4 regions of the Curtobacterium sp. LFS079 genome follow, and region 3 is predicted to be linked to each of the others. Evidence: predicted binding sites of a transcription regulator. Region 3 holds the regulator's gene; each other region holds the start of a gene.
The links. The regulator HrcA, encoded in region 3, represses chaperone genes, less so after heat shock. The targets are predictions, from matches to a motif close to TTNGCACTCGNNNNNNNCGAGTGCNAA.
Positions count from the first base shown of each region.

Region 1: the regulator HrcA is predicted to act here: its motif matches at 896-922, upstream of ACNQPB_RS12290 (Hsp20/alpha crystallin family protein).
Region 2: the regulator HrcA is predicted to act here: its motif matches at 1,120-1,146, upstream of groES (co-chaperone GroES).
Region 4: the regulator HrcA is predicted to act here: its motif matches at 1,023-1,049, upstream of ACNQPB_RS17225 (FmdB family zinc ribbon protein).

Region 1 covers NZ_JBFPFO010000006.1:139,994-142,188, forward strand. Annotated here, with positions in the region: gene ACNQPB_RS12285 (J domain-containing protein) at 1-169, opposite strand, end outside; gene ACNQPB_RS12290 (Hsp20/alpha crystallin family protein) at 390-812, opposite strand; gene ACNQPB_RS12295 (MerR family transcriptional regulator) at 943-1,362, shown strand; gene ACNQPB_RS12300 (flotillin family protein) at 1,495-2,195, shown strand, end outside.
Region 2 covers NZ_JBFPFO010000013.1:22,024-24,218, forward strand. Annotated here, with positions in the region: gene ACNQPB_RS17125 (THUMP-like domain-containing protein) at 1-586, opposite strand, end outside; gene ACNQPB_RS17130 (hypothetical protein) at 679-1,083, shown strand; gene groES (co-chaperone GroES) at 1,294-1,590, shown strand; gene groL (chaperonin GroEL) at 1,672-2,195, shown strand, end outside.
Region 3 covers NZ_JBFPFO010000008.1:158,102-160,296, reverse strand. Annotated here, with positions in the region: gene dnaJ (molecular chaperone DnaJ) at 1-775, opposite strand, end outside; gene hrcA (heat-inducible transcriptional repressor HrcA) at 833-1,846, opposite strand; gene ACNQPB_RS14420 (DUF3097 domain-containing protein) at 2,076-2,195, shown strand, end outside.
Region 4 covers NZ_JBFPFO010000013.1:47,111-49,305, forward strand. Annotated here, with positions in the region: gene cpaB (Flp pilus assembly protein CpaB) at 1-562, opposite strand, end outside; gene ACNQPB_RS17225 (FmdB family zinc ribbon protein) at 690-962, opposite strand; gene ACNQPB_RS17230 (5-formyltetrahydrofolate cyclo-ligase) at 1,134-1,736, opposite strand; gene galU (UTP--glucose-1-phosphate uridylyltransferase GalU) at 1,857-2,195, shown strand, end outside.

The DNA.
Region 1 (2,195 bases), on a different contig from region 3:
GCAGTCGCTGCAGGTCGCCCGCTGCGGAGGTGCCGCCGTCGCGATTCACCTGGCGGGTGTCCGGATGGAACCTCCGCAGCAGACCGCGGTAGGCGCGGGTGATCTCGCGTGCGGTGGCCGCAACCGGCACGTTGAGGATCCCGTAGTAATCGGCGTGGCTGTTTCCCAAGTTCGGTTCCCGGTCGGGGTGCTGTTGAAGTGGGGACGGCCCCCGGGGGTTGGACCGGGGGCCATCCGTTGGGAGACACCGTCGGGGGCCGCGTTTTCCTCTGCGCAACAAGCGCTGTGGCGTGGCGCGAAGCCTGCGCCCTTTCTTCCGATGCGGTCGGTCCGATGCTCCCGGTCAGGCGCTCCGCCATGGCTGCTGGACTGCATGGCGGAGGAGCGGGTCAGGCGTTGATCTCTTGGCGTTGCCCCTGGGACGTGATCTCGATGCGCCGCGGTTTGGCCTTTTCGGCGACGGGGATGCGGAGCGTCAGGACGCCTGCGTCGTAGCTGGCCTTGACGCCGTCGGTATCCAGGGTGTCGCCGAGGATGAGCTGCCTGCTGAACACGCCCTGCGGGCGCTCTGCGGCGACCATCTCGGTGTCCTCGCCGGTCGGCGGCTTCCGCTCGGCCTTGACGGTCAGGACGTTGCGTTCGACGTCGAGCTCAACGGACTCCGGGCTGACCCCCGGAAGGTCAAGGGCAACGATGAATTCCTCGCCCTCCTGCCATGCATCCATCGGCATGGCTGCGGGGCGTGCTGTTGTGCCAAGAACCTGTTGGGCGAGCCTGTCGAATTCGCGGAACGGGTCAGTGCGCATCAGCATGTTGTTCTCACTCCTTCAGATCTTGATGCTGATTTGTTGCTGTCCCAGCCACCAAAATCTATGGCAGCTGGTATAAATTTTTTATAGCACTGGCAAAAGAGCGGTGCAAGAGGATTTTTGGGAGGTTTTGATGGCAGAGCACGACGGCGGCACGGCCGCCGGGGCGGGCGGCGGCTCGTCCCGTGGGCTGGCCGGACGGGACGAGCTCGGGGTCTATGCCATCTCCGTCGCGGCCGAACTCGTGGGCACCGGCCAGCAAAACCTTCGGCTGTATGAGCGCAAAGGCCTGCTCACCCCGGACAGGACCGGCGGCGGCACCCGGCGCTACAGCGAAGCGAACCTCGTCACGCTGCGCAGGATCGGGGTTCTTCTGGAGGAGGGACTGAACCTCGCCGGAGTGAAGCTGGTGCTGGAATTGGAAGCCGCGAACCGCGGCCTGGCCGAAGACAACCGCGGCCTGGCCGAAGACAACCGCGGATTGCGGGCGGACAACCACGGCCTGCGGAAGGACCTGAAGCAGGCGCGAGACGGCTTCGGCGGCGCCGGATAGCAGGCCCTGTGAGTCCAGCGCGAAAATCACTGGACTTCCACGCATCTGCTTGCACAGACTGTCCTAAGAACCGGAAGCACGTCCTGATGGGTCCATCACGGTGCAGGTTCACTGACGCTGAGAGGATCAGTCATGGGAGACCTTGTAGCTTTCCTGCCGCTAGCCTTCGGAATCATCGGAATCCTGATCGTCATCGGGGTCATCTGGGGCATCACCAAGGCGATGTGGAAGGTGGCCGAGCCGAACGAGGCCCTCATCATCTCCGGCCTGACACGGGGAACCCTTGAGAACACAGACGGCATGGACTTCAAGATCGTCACCGGCAAGGGCGCCCTGGTGGTCCCCGGCCTGCAGACGGTAAGGACCCTCGCACTGACCCTGAATGAAACCGAGCTTAAGGTTTCGTGCGTGACGTCCCAGGGCATTCAGGTGATCGTCGACGGCGTCGTGATCTACAAGATCGGTGACGCCCCGCCGTTCATCGCCAACGCCGCCCGGCGCTTCCTCGGCCAGCAGCCCAAGATGGAAAGCCAGGTCTACAACGTCTTCGAAGGCCACCTGCGTTCGATCATCGGCAGCATGACGGTCGAGGAGATCATCCGGGAACGCGACAAGCTGGCCTCACTGGTCCGCAGCGCGAGCGGCGTCGAGATGGAAAAACTCGGCCTCGTGGTGGATTCCCTGCAGATCAAGGACCTCCAGGACCCCACCGGCTACATCCAGAACCTCGCCAAGCCGCACATCGCCATGGTCAAGATGGAGGCCCGCATCGCCGAGGCCACCCGGAACCGCGAGGCTGCCGAAAAGGAGGCCGAAGCCGCCGCCCTGATCGC
Region 2 (2,195 bases), on a different contig from region 3:
CTTCCGGGTCCCAGATCCGGGTGGTTCCCGACGTCGAGGTGGTGCGCCGCGCCGGGTCCAGCCACACGCCGTCGATCCCGTCCAAGGGCACCGAGGTGGCGTCGGCATGGACAACGGAGGCATGCGGGAACGGCATCAGGTTGATCGTGGCGCAGGCTGCCGTGGCTTCGTCCAGTTCAACGGCCGTGACGGGGATGTCCAGGGACGCCAGGGCCATGGAATCGGCGCCGAGTCCGCAGCCAAGGTCCGCCACATGGGAGCTGCCTGCGGCGGCGAAGCGTTCGGCGTGGCGGGCGGCCACGGTGAGGCGTGTGGCCTGCTCCAGTCCGGCCTGCGTGAAGAGCATCTGCCGGGCGAACTCGCCGAACTTGGCCTCAGCCCGGGTCCGCAGGCGGGACTGGGTGAGGACGGCGGAGACCAGCTCGGGGGCGTGCCCGGCCTTGCGGAGGCCCGTGTTCAAGGCCAGGGATTCGCTCTCGCGGTACGGACCCAGCGAGGCGAGCAACTCCCAGCCTTCCGTGGTCAGCAAAGGAGCAATCTGGTCCTGGAGGGACGCGGCGTCCGGCGCCTTGGAGCTGTGGGGCATGCCATCCAGCCTACTTGCCGTCTTTGTGCGCTTCTCTCCCGGGTTCTCCCGCGAGCGGGCGGCGGTGCGGGCGGACGGCTAGGGTTGATTGCATGGAAGACAGCATCAGCCGCCAGTCCGAAGACCCCACACCGACTCCCCGTCCGGGCAGCAGGATTCCTGCCCGCCTTGCCGTTTACGCCCGTCCCGCCGTGATCGCCGGCGCTGCCATCGCGGTCGTCTGCATCGTCCTGCTGATCATTGTCTTCTTCCTTGATTCCTTCAACGCCGCCACCTACTCAATGACCGGCAAGAGCGTCCAGGACGCCACCGACGAGGCCCGGGACATCCGCGAAAGCTACTCGGGCGTCCGGATCGGTGCGCTCGTGGTGCTGGTGCTCTCCGCCGTCGCGGCTCTGGCAGGCAGCGTGGTGCTCTACCTGAACCGGGGCTCCGTGCAGGAAGACGACGGGGACAACGGCGAAGACGTGGACTTCGACGACCTCGCCGACGAGTAGCCGCGCCGCTACACCCCGTTCACCGTGGACGAAACGCTGGCACTCACCTTGACCGAGTGCTAACGCTTGCATAGAGTCTGAGTTAGCACTCTCCCTCGGAGGGTGCTAATCATGCCGCAGGCACTTGCCGGCACCGCGACGACGGCAAGTCCGCCAAGGCACCCCTGGTTTGATAGTCCATGTACTACCTCACGTAAAGGAGAGATCCGAGTGTCGGTCTCCATTAAGCCTCTCGAGGATCGCATTGTTGTCCGCCCGCTCGAAGCCGAGCAGACCACCGCTTCCGGCCTGGTCATCCCGGACTCCGCCCAGGAAAAGCCGCAGGAAGGCGAAGTTGTCGCAGTAGGCCCCGGCCGCTTCGATGACAACGGCAACCGCGTGCCGGTCGACGTCGCAGTCGGCGACGTCGTCATCTACTCCAAGTACGGCGGAACCGAAGTCAAGACCGGTGGCTCCGAGTACCTCGTGCTGTCCGCCCGCGACGTTCTCGCGATCGTCGTCAAGTAATTCCCTGGACCCCGCACCGCAGGCCGGACCGGATTTCCGGCCGCCCGCGGTGCGGGTTTTCCGTCTTGAAAGGACACAACCATGGCAAAGCAGCTTGCGTTCAATGACGCTGCCCGCCGCTCGCTCGAAGCCGGCATCGACAAGCTCGCCAACACTGTCAAGGTGACCCTTGGCCCGCGCGGCCGCAACGTCGTGCTGGACAAGAAGTGGGGCGCCCCCACCATCACCAACGACGGCGTCACGATCGCCCGCGAAGTCGAGTTGGACGACCCCTACGAAAACCTTGGCGCACAGCTGGCCAAGGAAGTCGCCACCAAGACCAACGACGTCGCAGGTGATGGCACCACCACCGCCACCGTGCTCGCACAGGCACTCGTCAAGGAAGGTCTGCGCAACGTAGCCGCCGGCGCCGCACCTGGCGAGATCAAGCGCGGCATCGAGGTCGCCGTCGAGGCCGTGGCCGCCCGTCTGCTGGCGAACGCCCGCGAAGTCGAAGGCACCCAGGTTGCCAGCGTCGCCGCCATCTCCGCCCAGAGCGAAGAGATCGGCGAGCTCCTTGCCGAAGCTTTCGGCAAGGTCGGCAAGGACGGCGTCATCACCATCGA
Region 3 (2,195 bases):
GGGTGAAGGTGGCATCGCCGTTGACGCGGATCTCGACGTACAGGTCGCCGGACGGACCGCCGGCGGGACCGGCTTCACCCTGGCCGGAAAGCTGTATCCGGGTGCCCGTGCCGACGCCGGCAGGCACCTTGATGGTCAGCGAACGGCGGCTGCGGATGCGGCCCTGGCCGTTGCACTCGTTGCAGGGGTCCTTGATGACGGTGCCGAAACCCTCGCAGGAACCGCAGGGGGCGGCGGTCATGACCTGGCCGAGGATGGAGCGGACTGCGCGCTGGACCTGGCCGCTGCCGCCACAGATGTCGCAGCGTTCCGGGTGGGTGCCCGGCTGGCAGCAGGAGCCGTCGCAGCTGGGGCAGACGACGGCGGTGTCCACCTCGAGCTTCTTGTTCACTCCGAAGACGGCGTCCTTGAGGTCCACACGGACGCTGATCAGCGCATCCTGTCCGCGGCGGGTGCGTGAAGCCGGGCCCTGCATTCCGCCACCACCGCCGAAGAAGGTGTCGAAGATGTCCTGGAAGGCGAAGCCCTGGCCTGCGTAGCCGCCGCCGAAGCCGTTGTCCGTACCGTTCTCGTTGCCTGTGGCGTCATAGACGCGGCGCTTCTGGGGGTCGGAGAGGACCTCATAGGCGTGGGTGACGGCCTTGAACTGCTCGGCGACGTCCTCCCCCGGGTTGACGTCGGGGTGCAGTTTCCGCGCGAGCTTGCGGTAAGCCTTCTTGATCTCCTCGCCGGTAGCTTCCGGCGAGACGCCCAGGACGTCGTAGTGGCTGCTCAAAATCTGTATCTCTTCCTTGTTGTCCTGCTGTTCTTGCTGCGACGGATCCGGCTGGCCTCAGCTGCCGAGGATCCTCGAAAGGTAACGTGCCACCGCTCGGACGGCGGCCATGCTGCTGGGATAGTCCATACGGGTGGGCCCGAGGATCCCGATCTTCGCGGCGGACCCCGGCCCGTACCCGGTGGCGACCACGGAGGCTTCGGACAATCCGTCGTACGGGTTTTCACGGCCGATGCTGACTGTGACGCCGCGCGGATCCTCGGCCATTTCGGAGAGCAGGCGGAGCATGACCACCTGCTCTTCCAATGCTTCCAGGACCGGGCCGATGCTCAACGGGAAGTCGACGTTGGACCGGGCGAGGTTGGCGGTGCCAGCCATCATCATCCGTTCGTCACGGCTGCTTTCCGCCAGCTTGTCCAGGCCGCGGGCCAGCACGGCGGCCGTACCCTGCAGTGACGGCGGGCAGAGCGCGACCACGGGAGCCAGCAGCTGCGGCAGGTGCGCCAGCGGCGCCCCGGCGATACTGGCGAGGAACCGTCCGCGCAGCAGGGTGAGGTCTTCGTCGCTCACGTCCATTCCGGCGTCGACGACCCTTTGTTCGACCTTGCCGCTGTCTGCGATCAGCACCACGAGCACCTGCCGCGGTGCCAGGAGCACGAACTCAATGTGCCGCAGTTTGGCCCGGTTGGAATGCGGGTACTGGACGACGGCGACCTGGTTGGTCAGCTGCGAAAGCAACCGGACCGTGCGCTCCAGGATGTCCTCGACGTCGCCGGATTCCTCCAGAAGCGAGTGGATGGCCCGGCGCTCCGCCGCGGAAAGCGGCTTCACCGCCGAAATGCGGTCCACGAAGAGCCGGTAGCCCTTGTCCGTGGGAATGCGCCCGGCGCTGGTGTGCGGCGCCGCGATAAGGCCTTCTTCTTCGAGGAGGGCCATGTCATTGCGGATGGTGGCACTGGAAACGCCCAGATGGTGCCGTTCCACCAACGCCTTCGAGCCGACGGGTTCGCGCGAGTGCACGTAGTCTTCGACGATGGCACGCAGCACTTCCAGCTTGCGTGGCTCGCTCATGCCTGCCTCCCTCGGACCTTCCCGCCCCTGGATTCTCTTACATCTGTCCCGCGGCCGCCGCCTTGGCGGATCCCGCAAGTCTTAGCACTCAACATGCCCAAGTGCTAACAAGTCTAGTATGTGCCGGACCGTTGTTAGCATTGGTACCGCTCGCGGCGAACAAGCTTCGCCCGCGGCCGGCGCCTTCCGGCAGCCGGAACAATCCCCGACAGCGAAGTGGTGTGACACTGTGTCCTACGACAACTGGGGCCCCGGAGCGCTTTCCGCTCCCGCCAAACGGGCGCTTCCCGAGGTTCCGGCCGAGCACGGAATGGTCCTCGAGGACGTGCAGTCCGGCTGGGTGGGCGCG
Region 4 (2,195 bases), on a different contig from region 3:
TTTCGGGCTTGCCACCGCTTCCGCCCAGGCCGTCGGATGCTGTGAGCACGATGTTGACCAGCTGCCCGGCAGAGACAAGCTGTATGGATGAAGGATCCGCCAGCCGGACAGGTACGGCCGCTGTCCCAGCTCCGGCGCCGGTGAGAAGGCCGGGACCCAGCAGTTGGGCGTCCGTCGGGATCTGACCGCTGCTGAGCGGAGCAGCGAGCGCCCGGCCTTCGACATCCTGCACGGCAGTCAGGGCGCCGGCCGGGACGATGTCAGGTGGGACGGCCCGCGGAACCAGATCGGTTTTCCCGAGGGAGAGCCCGGCTGGAAGGTCTCTGGCCGCGACAAGGACCTGGATTTTGTGTTCTGAAGGCGGAGTCAGCTGATGGACCGAGATCCCTGCCGCCAGGCAAAGAAGCAGGGCGACGGCAAGGCGGCGGTTGCGCAGCAGCCATGCTGCCGCCCGTTCAGGAAGTGAACGGCGGGGGGCGCGGGAGCCGGGTGGGTTGCTGCGGTTCGAGTTGCGTCGACCGGCGCGTCCGTGCGGGGACCTGGTTGCTCGATTGGCTGGCATGCAGCCACGCTAACCGTCACGCCGTGGCCGCAGAACGCACAGCTCACGCTATGTGGACAAAACCCTCATGTGGATATCACGGGACGCCACCAGGAACGACGCCACAGGAACAGGGGAGGGGAGCAGCCTACCCGGCAGCGGCAGCAGCGGCGGGTGCCGGCGCCGCGGAGGCAGCAGGGGCTGCAGGCGCGGAAGGTGCAGCGGAAACAGTGCTGCCCTTGGAATCGCGGGAGTCAGTCCGGTAGAACCCCGAGCCCTTGAAAACCACACCGACGCTGTTGAACTTCTTGCGCAGGGCGCCCAGGCACTCCGGGCATTCGGTCAGCGAGCTGTCCGAGAAAGCCTGGACGATGTCAAAGGCGTGGCCGCAGTCCTTGCAGGCGTATGCGTATGTGGGCACTGGTGATCCTCCTCAGGGACAAACATCAGGTCCTGTCCGCATCGGGAACCTTGTGGTTCCTTAGCAGTCCCAGGGCCTGAGTGCCAATTCTATCATCGACGGCGGCCGGCACCGCCAGCGTTTGTGGCGCGGACAACACCGGCACCGCCTGGCCCGGGGCGGACGCGCGGTTCAGGGGGTCGCGAACCGCACTTCGCCATCGGGGGTCAGGGCGCCGGCCACCGGCTTGTCGAAGGGCTCGACCGGAATGGTCCCCGCGGGCAGGATCTCCCCGGCGTAGACGACGGCGACGGCCGGGGGCCGCTGTCCGGCGGCGTCAAGCCGCTCAAGGAGGCGGTCGTAGTAGCCGCCGCCTTGGCCGATCCGGTTGCCGCTGCCGTCCACGGCAGTCGCCGGAAGGAAGATCCCGTCCGCTCCCGCGACCACCGAACTGTCCAGCCGTTCGCCGTCGGGCTCGTCGACCGGCGCGAAGCGGGAACGGTGAAACGCAGTCTGCGGGGTCCATTCCACCCAGCTCAGTTGGCGGTCGTCCTCGCAAACGGGCAGGAGCACCCGATGTCCGGCTTCATGCAGGGCCTCCAGCAACGGCATGGTGGGCGGCTCCTGGCCCACGCCAAGGTAGACCGCGAACGTTTTCGAGGCCCCGGCGGACAGGGCGGTGGCCCAAGCCATCCCGTGCCTGGCGATGCCCTTACCGGCCATCTCGATCTGCGAGGCGCTCAGCGCCTTCCGGCGTGCCCGGTGCCCGGCACGGATTTCATCCTTCAGAGTCAACGCTGTCCACTTCCTGTCCTGGATCCCGGGGAACAAACCATGCTGCCTGACGCCGATTATGGCGGACCCTCCGGCAAAGGCTTTTGCCCATTGCGTCACACCTTCCGTTAGATTAGAGCAGTGACTTCCAATAACTGCACTGTCCGCAAGGCCGTTATTCCTGTTGCCGGGCTCGGCACAAGATTCCTGCCCGCAACGAAGGCGATGCCAAAGGAAATGCTGCCGGTCGTAGACAAACCGGCCATCCAGTATGTCGTGGAAGAAGCCGTGAGTGTCGGCCTCAATGACGTCCTGATGATCACAGGGCGCAACAAGCGCGCCCTGGAGGACCACTTTGACCGCGTGCCGGCCCTGGAGGCCACGCTGGCAGCCAAGGGGGACATCGCCAAGCTGGAGTCCATCCAGGCAGCCACCAACCTCGGCGACATCCATTACGTCCGCCAGGGCGACCCGAAGGGC